3 regions of the Priestia sp. FSL W8-0524 genome follow, and region 1 is predicted to be linked to each of the others. Evidence: a T-box and tRNA genes for the amino acid it is inferred to sense, from the RefSeq annotation. Region 1 holds a T-box; the other regions hold tRNA genes.
What was found. A T-box is a leader RNA that pairs with one kind of tRNA and senses whether it is charged. The one in region 1 lies ahead of thrS (threonine--tRNA ligase), so its partner is inferred to be a tRNA-Thr.
Positions count from the first base shown of each region.

Region 2: it encodes a tRNA-Thr, which carries the amino acid that the T-box ahead of thrS (threonine--tRNA ligase) is inferred to sense. The anticodon was not compared.
Region 3: it encodes a tRNA-Thr, which carries the amino acid that the T-box ahead of thrS (threonine--tRNA ligase) is inferred to sense. The anticodon was not compared.

Region 1 is NZ_JBBOUG010000001.1:2,102,195-2,106,283, reverse strand. Features, by position in the region: gene NST66_RS10550 (amino acid permease) at 1-630, opposite strand, end outside; gene NST66_RS10545 (hypothetical protein) at 1,020-1,223, shown strand; gene thrS (threonine--tRNA ligase) at 1,395-2,612, opposite strand; T-box leader at 2,666-2,894, opposite strand; T-box leader at 2,934-3,160, opposite strand; gene NST66_RS10535 (sulfatase-like hydrolase/transferase) at 3,560-4,089, opposite strand, start outside.
Region 2 is NZ_JBBOUG010000001.1:131,715-135,803, forward strand. Features, by position in the region: rRNA gene NST66_RS00635 (23S ribosomal RNA) at 1-1,534, shown strand, start outside; rRNA gene rrf (5S ribosomal RNA) at 1,646-1,761, shown strand; tRNA gene NST66_RS00645 (tRNA-Asn) at 1,771-1,845, shown strand; tRNA gene NST66_RS00650 (tRNA-Ser) at 1,849-1,940, shown strand; tRNA gene NST66_RS00655 (tRNA-Glu) at 1,962-2,036, shown strand; tRNA gene NST66_RS00660 (tRNA-Val) at 2,060-2,135, shown strand; tRNA gene NST66_RS00665 (tRNA-Met) at 2,147-2,223, shown strand; tRNA gene NST66_RS00670 (tRNA-Asp) at 2,227-2,302, shown strand; tRNA gene NST66_RS00675 (tRNA-Phe) at 2,318-2,393, shown strand; tRNA gene NST66_RS00680 (tRNA-Thr) at 2,419-2,494, shown strand; tRNA gene NST66_RS00685 (tRNA-Tyr) at 2,505-2,588, shown strand; tRNA gene NST66_RS00690 (tRNA-Trp) at 2,594-2,667, shown strand; tRNA gene NST66_RS00695 (tRNA-His) at 2,698-2,773, shown strand; tRNA gene NST66_RS00700 (tRNA-Gln) at 2,802-2,876, shown strand; tRNA gene NST66_RS00705 (tRNA-Gly) at 2,882-2,956, shown strand; tRNA gene NST66_RS00710 (tRNA-Cys) at 2,994-3,067, shown strand; tRNA gene NST66_RS00715 (tRNA-Leu) at 3,082-3,170, shown strand; tRNA gene NST66_RS00720 (tRNA-Leu) at 3,201-3,282, shown strand; tRNA gene NST66_RS00725 (tRNA-Gly) at 3,355-3,428, shown strand; gene NST66_RS00730 (B3/B4 domain-containing protein) at 3,544-4,089, opposite strand, start outside.
Region 3 is NZ_JBBOUG010000001.1:5,087,608-5,091,696, reverse strand. Features, by position in the region: gene rocF (arginase) at 1-676, opposite strand, end outside; tRNA gene NST66_RS26675 (tRNA-Ala) at 840-915, opposite strand; tRNA gene NST66_RS26670 (tRNA-Gly) at 938-1,012, opposite strand; tRNA gene NST66_RS26665 (tRNA-Lys) at 1,022-1,094, opposite strand; tRNA gene NST66_RS26660 (tRNA-Gln) at 1,099-1,173, opposite strand; tRNA gene NST66_RS26655 (tRNA-Tyr) at 1,181-1,264, opposite strand; tRNA gene NST66_RS26650 (tRNA-Thr) at 1,273-1,348, opposite strand; tRNA gene NST66_RS26645 (tRNA-Val) at 1,353-1,428, opposite strand; tRNA gene NST66_RS26640 (tRNA-Glu) at 1,452-1,526, opposite strand; tRNA gene NST66_RS26635 (tRNA-Asn) at 1,530-1,604, opposite strand; rRNA gene rrf (5S ribosomal RNA) at 1,614-1,729, opposite strand; rRNA gene NST66_RS26625 (23S ribosomal RNA) at 1,839-4,089, opposite strand, start outside.

The sequences.
Region 1 (4,089 bases):
AGGAGTCCAATTAGACGGCTTCACATAAAAAGCCCCTACAATAATAAAGAGAAGGATAATAAATAATTTAACAAGTACCATAAAATTATTCACTTTTTTACTTTCTTTAGTTCCCCTTGAAAGCAGCCATGTAATAAGAAGGGTAATACAAATAGCAGGAAGGTTCACCAGGCCTCCATTTGCAGGGATCGTAATCAATTCTTTTGGGAGTGAAAAACCAAAGCCTTCTAAAAAATTATTAAAATAAGAAGACCATCCATTTGCTACTGCTGACATCGTTAATAAATAGACGGAAAGCAATGTCCATCCCATTAAGTGTGCTACCACTTCGCCGATGGTTGCATATGTATAGGTGTAAACGCTCCCAGATACAGGTATAGTTGAAGCAAATTCCGCATAGCACAGCGCTGCAAAACCGCATACAATAGAAGCCAGTATAAAAGAAAAAATAACGGCTGGCCCCGCATCGTTAGCAGCTACTAAGCCTGTTAACACTAAAACCCCCGTTCCTATTACAGCTCCAATACCAAGAAGAGTCAAATCGAATGCCCCTAATGTTTTGACTAGAGATTTGTTTTGACTTTGTTCTAATAATTGCTCGATTGACTTCTTTTTAAATAGTTTTCCCATTGCACTCTCTCCTCTCTGTTGCCACTCATCCATTAAAAAACTTAAAAATGACGTCTTTTCCTATTTGACTACGCGTTTTTACTTCAGATACAGAAGTAATTATATAGAAATAATTACTAACTTGTCTATTAGTATACTAATATCATTATATATATTTCAAGAGATTTTGTAAGCGATTTCTTAATCTCTCTCTATTTTGGCTTTATCAACTAAATAAAGAAATCATCGTTGTGATTATGTATAATAAGTTTGAATAAAATTAATATTCTAAAAAATAAATCGATTTATTTCCAGATAGTTTTTTTCGCTACCTATCTTCAAATATAAATTCCTGACATAGGGATTATTTACAGAACGATGAATGTTTTACCTTAACGGGTGTTATAATGATGAAAACTGAAGCGTATGAAGGGCGGAGAGAGATGCTTAACTTACTTATTGGCTGTATTTTACTAGCATTAGGAGTGTACTTTATGTTTAAATTTCTTTTTTATTCTCCTTCTAAAAAGAAGCGAGGTCAGCAACCTATGAACAAATTGTCAAATGGAGATTCAGCTCCATCAAATGCAAACGATTCGAATGGGATAAGATAATTTTTTTCACAAAATACCGGCGTTTGTCTAAGGCAAAAGTTATACTGCCGATATATAATATCTTATACCCTTCTAGTTCAATATTCCCTTCATTTTGGTGTAAGACAAGATGAAGGGAATCACTATCCGACTTAAAAAATCGGATTTTTCTATTTAGCAAGGTAAATGGCCTCAATAAACTCTGTTTGAATCCATTTCTTTATTCAAGTGTACAGCTGCCTCTTCAACACTTACTGTTCCAATGTTTTTCTTCCCGTGCTTTCGAATAGCAAGCGATTTATTTTCTACTTCTTTATCTCCTATTACGGCCATATAAGGAACTTTGAGCATTTCGGCTTCTCTAATTTTCAGACCTATTTTTTCAATACGATCATCCACTTCAACACGATACCCTTGTGACTCCAGCTCGTGTTTCACCTTGTACGCATATTCCACATGCGGCGGTGCAATAGGCAAAAGCTTAAATTGAACTGGAGCTAACCAAAGAGGAAATTGACCTTCATAATGTTCAATCAAGATGGCCATAAAACGTTCAACGGAACCGTATATAGCGCGGTGAATCATTACAGGACGATGCGGTTTATTGTCTTCTCCAATATACATACAGTCAAACTTCTCTGGCATTAAGAAATCAAGCTGAACTGTTCCGCACTGCCAGCTGCGGCCTAAGGAGTCTAAAATATGAAAATCGATTTTCGGCCCGTAAAAAGCCCCGTCTCCTTCATTCACCTGGTAGTCTAATCCTTTTTCATTTAGCACAGATTGAAGCGACTTTTCCGCTTGATTCCATGTTTCAATATCTCCCATAAATTTTTCAGGACGTGTGGATAGTTCCACTTTGTAATCAAAGCCAAAATGTGAATAAAAGTCATGGATAAACGCTAGAATGCGGCTAATCTCAGCTTCAATCTGATTAAGTTCTACGAATAAATGCGCATCGTCCTGTGTGAATGACCGGACTCTTAGCAGTCCGTTTAAAGAGCCCGAAAGCTCGTGACGGTGAACCAATCCAAGTTCTGCGTATCGAATCGGAAGTTCTCGATAGCTTCTTCGCTTGCTGTTAAACAATAAAATGGCTCCCGGACAATTCATCGGTTTAATCGCATAGTTTTGTTTGTCAACATTTGAAAAATACATATTTTCATGATAGTGTTCCCAATGCCCTGATTGTTCCCATAGCTCCTGTTTCATCATGATGGGAGTTTTTATCTCTTGATAGCCTGCTTTGTAATGCTTTTGTTTCCAGTAGTTTTCTAACTCATTTCGAACAATCATTCCGTTAGGTAAGAAAAACGGCATACCAGGAGCTTCTTCCATCGACATAAACAGCTCCAGTTCTTGACCTAATTTTTGATGATTTCGTTTTTCTGCTTCCATTTGTTTTGACATGTTCATTCCTCCAATATGTTTTTATTCAACAAAAAAACCGCACTCATCCCTAGTAAAGGGACGAATGCGGCCGTGGTACCACCCTAATTCCGTAAAATACCTGTATGCATTTTACGCTTAAAAAGATAACGGTTTTACCGGTTGCAGTTTCAGTGTATACACATTCCCCGCCGCAGCTCCAAGGTGGTAAATTCATTTCGTTTTCTAAGGGTTCTCAGCCAGTGACCCTACTCTCTGTAAAGAAAATCCAAAAATGATTCATGTCCTTTTCAATGCTTGTATATTCATTTTTTCTACATAAAAAACCGCACTCATCCCTAGTGAAGGGACGAATGCGGTCGTGGTACCACCCTAATTCCGTAAAATACCTGTATGCATTTTACGCTCAAAAAAGATAACGGTTTTACCGATTGCAGTTTCAGTTATGCACATTCCCTGCAATAGCTCTAAGGTGGTAAATTAGATGATTTCTTAAGGGCTCCCAGCCGCTGACCCTATTCTCTGCGAAGAAAACGGCACCTAATTCATGTCCTTTTCATTGCCAAATAATGTTTGTTAGTTGTTAAAAGTGATTATAGTGTATAAATTTTACAGAAGTCAAGAAATAATTTTTATTTTTTAATATTATAGAATTAATTTATGCTTAAATTCCCGAAAAGTTACTTAGGAATATATGGGCTTAAAAAGTTTTTTATTATAATATTAACACCTGCATTTTATTTTGTTTTTACCTTTATTTTGTAAAAATAAAGGCAAAAAAGAAAGATATTACAAGCACTTATTTGCTTTATCTAAGTATTATTAACGAATTAAAATCCAGTACTGCTCAAATCAGAATAAGTAACATAGCACGAGTATCATCAGTTTTTTTATTTATATACTAAAATATTAAATATACCTTTTTCTACTTACACCAATATTAGGCTTGAACTCGTCGAAACTATTTTTTATCTATCTTTAGACGGAAGCCCCTGGTACATGCTTCCACTTTGCGGAAAAATCCGTTTTTTCCTGAGTTGTTCTTTAAGAATAACATCAAGCTGCCGCTGAATTTTCCTTGTTTCATTTGTTGAAAAATACGGGTAAGCCAAATTTACTGTTTCTAACGGATCCTTGGTCAAATTGTACATTTCAATTTGATCCGGAACCGATGTTTCTTTAAGGTTAGTAAGATCTACCGGGTAACTTTCATATTGCTCTCGGTGGATGACTTCATCTTTTTCGTTAGGTGCTGACCGAAATTGCGGATTATCATGGTATCGAGCGTATTTCCAGATTTCCTTTCCTGCGGCTGATTGAAACTCCACAATGACCGCTTGAATGTGATTAGGCTGAACGACTGACGGATAGCTTTCTCCTAAAAAATTTGTTTGGTGAAGTCCTTTTGTGGGGTCATCATCCGTCATAAAGAAAATCGGTGCTTTTTCTTGATGGAGCGATGTTTCTCCTCGCAACGTTCCTGAGAGGTCTCGCCCAA
Region 2 (4,089 bases), 2.0 Mb from region 1:
GGCTGAAAAGCGTAGGCGATGGCCAACAGGTTGATATTCCTGTACCACCTCCCCGCCGTTTGAGTAATGGGGGGACGCAGTAGGATAGGGTAAGCGCGCTGCTGGATATGCGCGTTCAAGCAGTTAGGCTGATGAGTAGGCAAATCCGCTCATCATAAAGGCTGAGCTGTGATGACGAGGGAATTATAGTACCGAAGTTCCTGATTCCACACTGCCAAGAAAAGCCTCTAGCGAGGCGGGAGGTGCCCGTACCGCAAACCGACACAGGTAGGCGAGGAGAGAATCCTAAGGTGATCGAGAGAACTCTCGTTAAGGAACTCGGCAAAATGACCCCGTAACTTCGGGAGAAGGGGTGCTCTGGTAGGGTGTATAGCCCGAGAGAGCCGCAGTGAATAGGCCCAGGCGACTGTTTAGCAAAAACACAGGTCTCTGCGAAGCCGCAAGGCGAAGTATAGGGGCTGACGCCTGCCCGGTGCTGGAAGGTTAAGAGGAGGGGTTATCCTTTGGGAGAAGCTCTGAATCGAAGCCCCAGTAAACGGCGGCCGTAACTATAACGGTCCTAAGGTAGCGAAATTCCTTGTCGGGTAAGTTCCGACCCGCACGAAAGGCGTAACGATCTGGGCACTGTCTCAACGAGAGACTCGGTGAAATTATAGTACCTGTGAAGATGCAGGTTACCCGCGACAGGACGGAAAGACCCCGTGGAGCTTTACTGTAGCCTGATATTGAATTTTGGTACAGCTTGTACAGGATAGGTAGGAGCCTGAGAAGCCGGAGCGCTAGCTTCGGTGGAGGCGTCGGTGGGATACTACCCTGGCTGTATTGAAATTCTAACCCGCGGCCCTGATCGGGCCGGGAGACAGTGTCAGGTGGGCAGTTTGACTGGGGCGGTCGCCTCCTAAAATGTAACGGAGGCGCCCAAAGGTTCCCTCAGAATGGTTGGAAATCATTCGTAGAGTGTAAAGGCACAAGGGAGCTTGACTGCGAGACCTACAAGTCGAGCAGGGACGAAAGTCGGGCTTAGTGATCCGGTGGTTCCGCATGGAAGGGCCATCGCTCAACGGATAAAAGCTACCCCGGGGATAACAGGCTTATCTCCCCCAAGAGTCCACATCGACGGGGAGGTTTGGCACCTCGATGTCGGCTCATCGCATCCTGGGGCTGTAGTCGGTCCCAAGGGTTGGGCTGTTCGCCCATTAAAGCGGTACGCGAGCTGGGTTCAGAACGTCGTGAGACAGTTCGGTCCCTATCCGTCGTGGGCGTAGGAAATTTGAGAGGAGCTGTCCTTAGTACGAGAGGACCGGGATGGACACACCGCTGGTGTACCAGTTGTCTTGCCAAAGGCATCGCTGGGTAGCTATGTGTGGACGGGATAAGTGCTGAAAGCATCTAAGCATGAAGCCCCCCTCAAGATGAGATTTCCCATAGCGCAAGCTAGTAAGATCCCTGAAAGATGATCAGGTTGATAGGTCAGAGGTGGAAGCGTGGCGACATGTGTAGCTGACTGATACTAATCGATCGAGGACTTAACCAAACTTTTAAAAGCGTAAGCTTTACTCAGCAACCTGTTATCTAGTTTTGAAAGAACAAAACTTTTTCAAAAAAAGTCTTGCTTTCTTTTTTAAATCATGTATAATATAATATGTCTGGTGGCGATAGCGAAGAGGTCACACCCGTTCCCATACCGAACACGGAAGTTAAGCTCTTTAGCGCCAATGGTAGTTGGGACTTTGTCCCTGTGAGAGTAGGACGTTGCCAGGCTGTTATTATTCCACAGTAGCTCAGTGGTAGAGCTATCGGCTGTTAACCGATCGGTCGTAGGTTCGAGTCCTACCTGTGGAGCCATTTGGAGAGCTGTCCGAGTGGCCGAAGGAGCACGATTGGAAATCGTGTAGGCGGTTAACGCTGTCTCAAGGGTTCAAATCCCTTGCTCTCCGCCATTTTTATTTAATTAGCACAGTGGCCCGTTGGTCAAGCGGTTAAGACACCGCCCTTTCACGGCGGTAACACGGGTTCGAATCCCGTACGGGTCACCATTTATTTTTATCTACATAATAGTGGAGGATTAGCTCAGCTGGGAGAGCACCTGCCTTACAAGCAGGGGGTCGGCGGTTCGATCCCGTCATCCTCCACCATATATTATCATCGCGGGGTGGAGCAGTTCGGTAGCTCGTCGGGCTCATAACCCGAAGGTCGCAGGTTCAAATCCTGTCCCCGCAACCAAGTGGTCCCGTGGTGTAGCGGTTAACATGCCTGCCTGTCACGCAGGAGATCGCGGGTTCGATTCCCGTCGGGACCGCCATTTTGAATTTAATAAGGCTCGGTAGCTCAGTTGGTAGAGCAAAGGACTGAAAATCCTTGTGTCGGCGGTTCGATTCCGTCCCGAGCCACCATTTTAAAAACATTTGTTTTTAAAATGCCGGTGTAGCTCAACTGGTAGAGCAACTGACTTGTAATCAGTAGGTTGGGGGTTCAAGTCCTCTTGCCGGCACCACAGTTATTGTGGAGGGGTAGCGAAGTGGCTAAACGCGGCGGACTGTAAATCCGCTCCTTCGGGTTCGGCAGTTCGAATCTGCCCCCCTCCACCATTTACAGGGGCATAGTTTAAAGGTAGAACTACGGTCTCCAAAACCGTCAGTGTGGGTTCGATTCCTACTGCCCCTGCCAATTATAAAATTAACATTGCATATATACGTGGCGATTGTGGCGAAGTGGTTAACGCACCGGATTGTGGTTCCGGCATTCGTGGGTTCGATTCCCATCAGTCGCCCCATTTATAAACGATATGCATATTCCAATATTGGGCTATCGCCAAGCGGTAAGGCAACGGATTTTGATTCCGTCATGCGTTGGTTCGAATCCAGCTAGCCCAGCCATATTTGCGGAAGTAGTTCAGTGGTAGAACACCACCTTGCCAAGGTGGGGGTCGCGAGTTCGAACCTCGTCTTCCGCTCCAATTTAATTTTAATAAAGTTATTTAGTCTTGAGTAAATGGCGGCATAGCCAAGTGGTAAGGCAGAGGTCTGCAAAACCTTTATCACCGGTTCAAATCCGGTTGCCGCCTCCATTTATTTACAAGCTGCCGGGGTGGTGGAATTGGCAGACACACAGGACTTAAAATCCTGCGGTAGGTGACTACCGTGCCGGTTCAAGTCCGGCCCTCGGCACCATTTATAATTTTAACTTGCCTTTTTTATTTTGCCGATGTGGCGGAATTGGCAGACGCGCACGACTCAAAATCGTGTTCCTTCGGGAGTGTCGGTTCGACCCCGACCATCGGTACTTTAGCTTTACTTGACAGGATGATTCCTGTTTTTATTTTTACTTATTGGTCGACAAATTTTGATAATATTTGCGGGTGTAGTTTAGTGGTAAAACCTCAGCCTTCCAAGCTGATGTCGTGAGTTCGATTCTCATCACCCGCTCCATACATATTGTTATCACAACGCAGTGTCTCGCTTTCAAAGCTGAGATGTTGCGTTTTTTATTTTTAGCGTAAATATAGCGTCTATCTTGAAAAGATAGACGCTATATTTACGTACATCAGTTAATGACTTGATAGGTTGCTTCGCCGCCGTGAATTTGAATGAACATGTCACTTAAGGATTTAGTTAGTTTATAAGCCTGTTCTTCTGAAAGTGAAGGTTTTAAATAGATGAATTGTACAGCTTGTGTTGTCTTTTCAGTTACGTACGCTCGGTTAGAATCCACATAAGGGCTTCCGAAAGCTCCTAGGGCATCTTTTGAAATGATTTTATTTTCTAAAGAAATGTTACGTTCATTTAGAGCTTCGTAAAACTCTTCTTTTTTACCGATAGTAAATTCAACGTGGCCCTCTAAATTAGAAGAATCATAAATTCCAATTGGTACTTCATATTGCAATGAAAAAAAGTTATTAATGTCCACAGCAGAATTGATAGAAGGAAGGTACGTTTGTTTTCCTATCCGTCGAATTAAAGCTTCTATAGAAGGACGGTATTTACTTGGATCCGTTCCAAACGTTTTGAAAAGCTTTCTCCACTCGCTAACACCTTCAAATTCTGTTACTTTTTTTGACTCAAGGTCAAAATAAATGGATTCTTGAAAAAG
Region 3 (4,089 bases), 3.0 Mb from region 1:
CGAGTGATAGATGAACGCCATCTGTTTTATCACGCAAATATAAAATTGTTTCTTCCATTACTTTTGTCATACCCATTCGATCTATCTCATGCATCGTATACACTTTAATTCCTTTTTCCTTTATTAGCTCTTTTTCTCCTTCATCTAAAGAACGGGCTCCGATAATCACAATATTCTCGGGCTTGACTTTAGGGGCATAGCCACCAATTCGAGTCAATGCTTCGTCTCCTATACCTATACTTGCCGCCAATGGCATACCGTGAATATTTCCGGAAGGAGACGTATCTGCTGTATTTAAATCTCCGTGTGCATCATACCAAATTACGCCCAAATTTTTATAATGACGACTTACTCCTGCTAGTGTTCCGATAGCGATGCTGTGATCTCCCCCTAGCACTAAAGGAAACCTTTTATTTGTAATAACATCACTTACGGTCTGAGCAAGTCTTTCGCTAGCATCCGCTACAGCTTTTAAATTCTTTAAGTTTGTATTTTCATCACTATGTACTCGTTCAGCTAAGGCAATTTCAATATTCCCTTTATCTTCTACACTATATCCAATATTCTCGATGCGTTCCATAACACCTGCATATCGTATCGCACTTGGCCCCATATCGACCCCTCGGCGAGTTTGACCTAAATCCATTGGTACTCCAATAATTGAAAGCTTATTCATAATATGTCCCCCCATCACAAATGTTGCTACTCTCTTATTGTAACGGCTAAATGAGCGATGGCTCAACTCGACACTTTTTTGAATATATATACAATTCTAATTTGTAGAAACTACACAAAAAAACCTTTAAGCAAATTGCTTAAAGGTTGTACGTTTATATGTATGGTGGAGCCTAGCGGGATCGAACCGCTGACCTCCTGCGTGCAAGGCAGGCGCTCTCCCAGCTGAGCTAAGGCCCCAATATGTTTTTTTATATAGAAATGGAGCGGAAGACGAGGTTCGAACTCGCGACCCCCACCTTGGCAAGGTGGTGTTCTACCACTGAACTACTTCCGCTTATTAAAATGAGCCATGAAGGACTCGAACCTTCGACCCTCTGATTAAAAGTCAGATGCTCTACCAACTGAGCTAATGGCTCTCTATGGCTGGGCTAGCTGGATTCGAACCAACGCATGACGGAATCAAAATCCGTTGCCTTACCGCTTGGCGATAGCCCAATAAAAATGGTGGAGGGGGGCAGATTCGAACTGCCGAACCCGAAGGAGCGGATTTACAGTCCGCCGCGTTTAGCCACTTCGCTACCCCTCCGATATAAATGGTGCCGGCAAGAGGACTTGAACCCCCAACCTACTGATTACAAGTCAGTTGCTCTACCAGTTGAGCTACACCGGCACGGTGGTGGAGGATGACGGGATCGAACCGCCGACCCCCTGCTTGTAAGGCAGGTGCTCTCCCAGCTGAGCTAATCCTCCACTATTATGTAGATAAAAATAAATGGTGACCCGTACGGGATTCGAACCCGTGTTACCGCCGTGAAAGGGCGGTGTCTTAACCGCTTGACCAACGGGCCAGTTGGCTCCACAGGTAGGACTCGAACCTACGACCGATCGGTTAACAGCCGATAGCTCTACCACTGAGCTACTGTGGAATAATAATAGCCTGGCAACGTCCTACTCTCACAGGGACAAAGTCCCAACTACCATCGGCGCTAAAGAGCTTAACTTCCGTGTTCGGTATGGGAACGGGTGTGACCTCTTCGCTATCGCCACCAGACAAATTATATTATACATGATTTGATAAAGAAAGCAAGACTTTTTTGAAAAAGTTTTGTTCTCTCAAAACTAGGTAACAGGTTGCTGAGTAAAGCTTACGCTTTTAAAGTTTGGTTAAGTCCTCGATCGATTAGTATCAGTCAGCTACACATGTCGCCACGCTTCCACCTCTGACCTATCAACCTGATCATCTTTCAGGGATCTTACTAGCTTGCGCTATGGGAAATCTCATCTTGAGGGGGGCTTCATGCTTAGATGCTTTCAGCACTTATCCCGTCCACACATAGCTACCCAGCGATGCCTTTGGCAAGACAACTGGTACACCAGCGGTGTGTCCATCCCGGTCCTCTCGTACTAAGGACAGCTCCTCTCAAATTTCCTACGCCCACGACGGATAGGGACCGAACTGTCTCACGACGTTCTGAACCCAGCTCGCGTACCGCTTTAATGGGCGAACAGCCCAACCCTTGGGACCGACTACAGCCCCAGGATGCGATGAGCCGACATCGAGGTGCCAAACCTCCCCGTCGATGTGGACTCTTGGGGGAGATAAGCCTGTTATCCCCGGGGTAGCTTTTATCCGTTGAGCGATGGCCCTTCCATGCGGAACCACCGGATCACTAAGCCCGACTTTCGTCCCTGCTCGACTTGTAGGTCTCGCAGTCAAGCTCCCTTGTGCCTTTACACTCTACGAATGATTTCCAACCATTCTGAGGGAACCTTTGGGCGCCTCCGTTACATTTTAGGAGGCGACCGCCCCAGTCAAACTGCCCACCTGACACTGTCTCCCGGCCCGATCAGGGCCGCGGGTTAGAATTTCAATACAGCCAGGGTAGTATCCCACCGACGCCTCCACCGAAGCTAGCGCTCCGGCTTCTCAGGCTCCTACCTATCCTGTACAAGCTGTACCAAAATTCAATATCAGGCTACAGTAAAGCTCCACGGGGTCTTTCCGTCCTGTCGCGGGTAACCTGCATCTTCACAGGTACTATAATTTCACCGAGTCTCTCGTTGAGACAGTGCCCAGATCGTTACGCCTTTCGTGCGGGTCGGAACTTACCCGACAAGGAATTTCGCTACCTTAGGACCGTTATAGTTACGGCCGCCGTTTACTGGGGCTTCGATTCAGAGCTTCTCCCAAAGGATAACCCCTCCTCTTAACCTTCCAGCACCGGGCAGGCGTCAGCCCCTATACTTCGCCTTGCGGCTTCGCAGAGACCTGTGTTTTTGCTAAACAGTCGCCTGGGCCTATTCACTGCGGCTCTCTCGGGCTATACACCCTACCAGAGCACCCCTTCTCCCGAAGTTACGGGGTCATTTTGCCGAGTTCCTTAACGAGAGTTCTCTCGATCACCTTAGGATTCTCTCCTCGCCTACCTGTGTCGGTTTGCGGTACGGGCACCTCCCGCCTCGCTAGAGGCTTTTCTTGGCAGTGTGGAATCAGGAACTTCGGTACTATAATTCCCTCGTCATCACAGCTCAGCCTTTATGATGAGCGGATTTGCCTACTCATCAGCCTAACTGCTTGAACGCGCATATCCAGCAGCGCGCTTACCCTATCCTACTGCGTCCCCCCATTACTCAAACGGCGGGGAGGTGGTACAGGAATATCAACCTGTTGGCCATCGCCTACGCTTTTCAGCCTCGGCTTAGGTCCCGACTAACCCTGAGCGGACGAGCCTTCCTCAGGAAACCTTAGGCATTCGGTGGACAAGATTCTCACTTGTCTTTCGCTACTCATACCGGCATTCTCACTTCTAAGCGCTCCACCAGTCCTTACGGTCTGACTTCGCTGCACTTAGAACGCTCTCCTACCACTGACATCAAAGATGTCAATCCACAGCTTCGGTGATACGTTTAGCCCCGGTACATTTTCGGCGCAGAGTCACTCGACCAGTGAGCTATTACGCACTCTTTAAATGGTGGCTGCTTCTAAGCCAACATCCTGGTTGTCTAAGCAACTCCACATCCTTTTCCACTTAACGTATACTTGGGGACCTTAGCTGGTGGTCTGGGCTGTTTCCCTTTTGACTACGGATCTTATCACTCGCAGTCTGACTCCCATGGATAAGTCTTTGGCATTCGGAGTTTGACTGAATTCGGTAACCCGTTGGGGGCCCCTAGTCCAATCAGTGCTCTACCTCCAAGACTCTTACAACATGAGGCTAGCCCTAAAGCTATTTCGGAGAGAACCAGCTATCTCCAGGTTCGATTGGAATTTCTCCGCTACCCACACCTCATCCCCGCACTTTTCAACGTGCGTGGGTTCGGGCCTCCATTCAGTGTTACCTGAACTTCACCCTGGACATGGGTAGATCACCTGGTTTCGGGTCTACAACCACATACTAAACGCCCTATTCA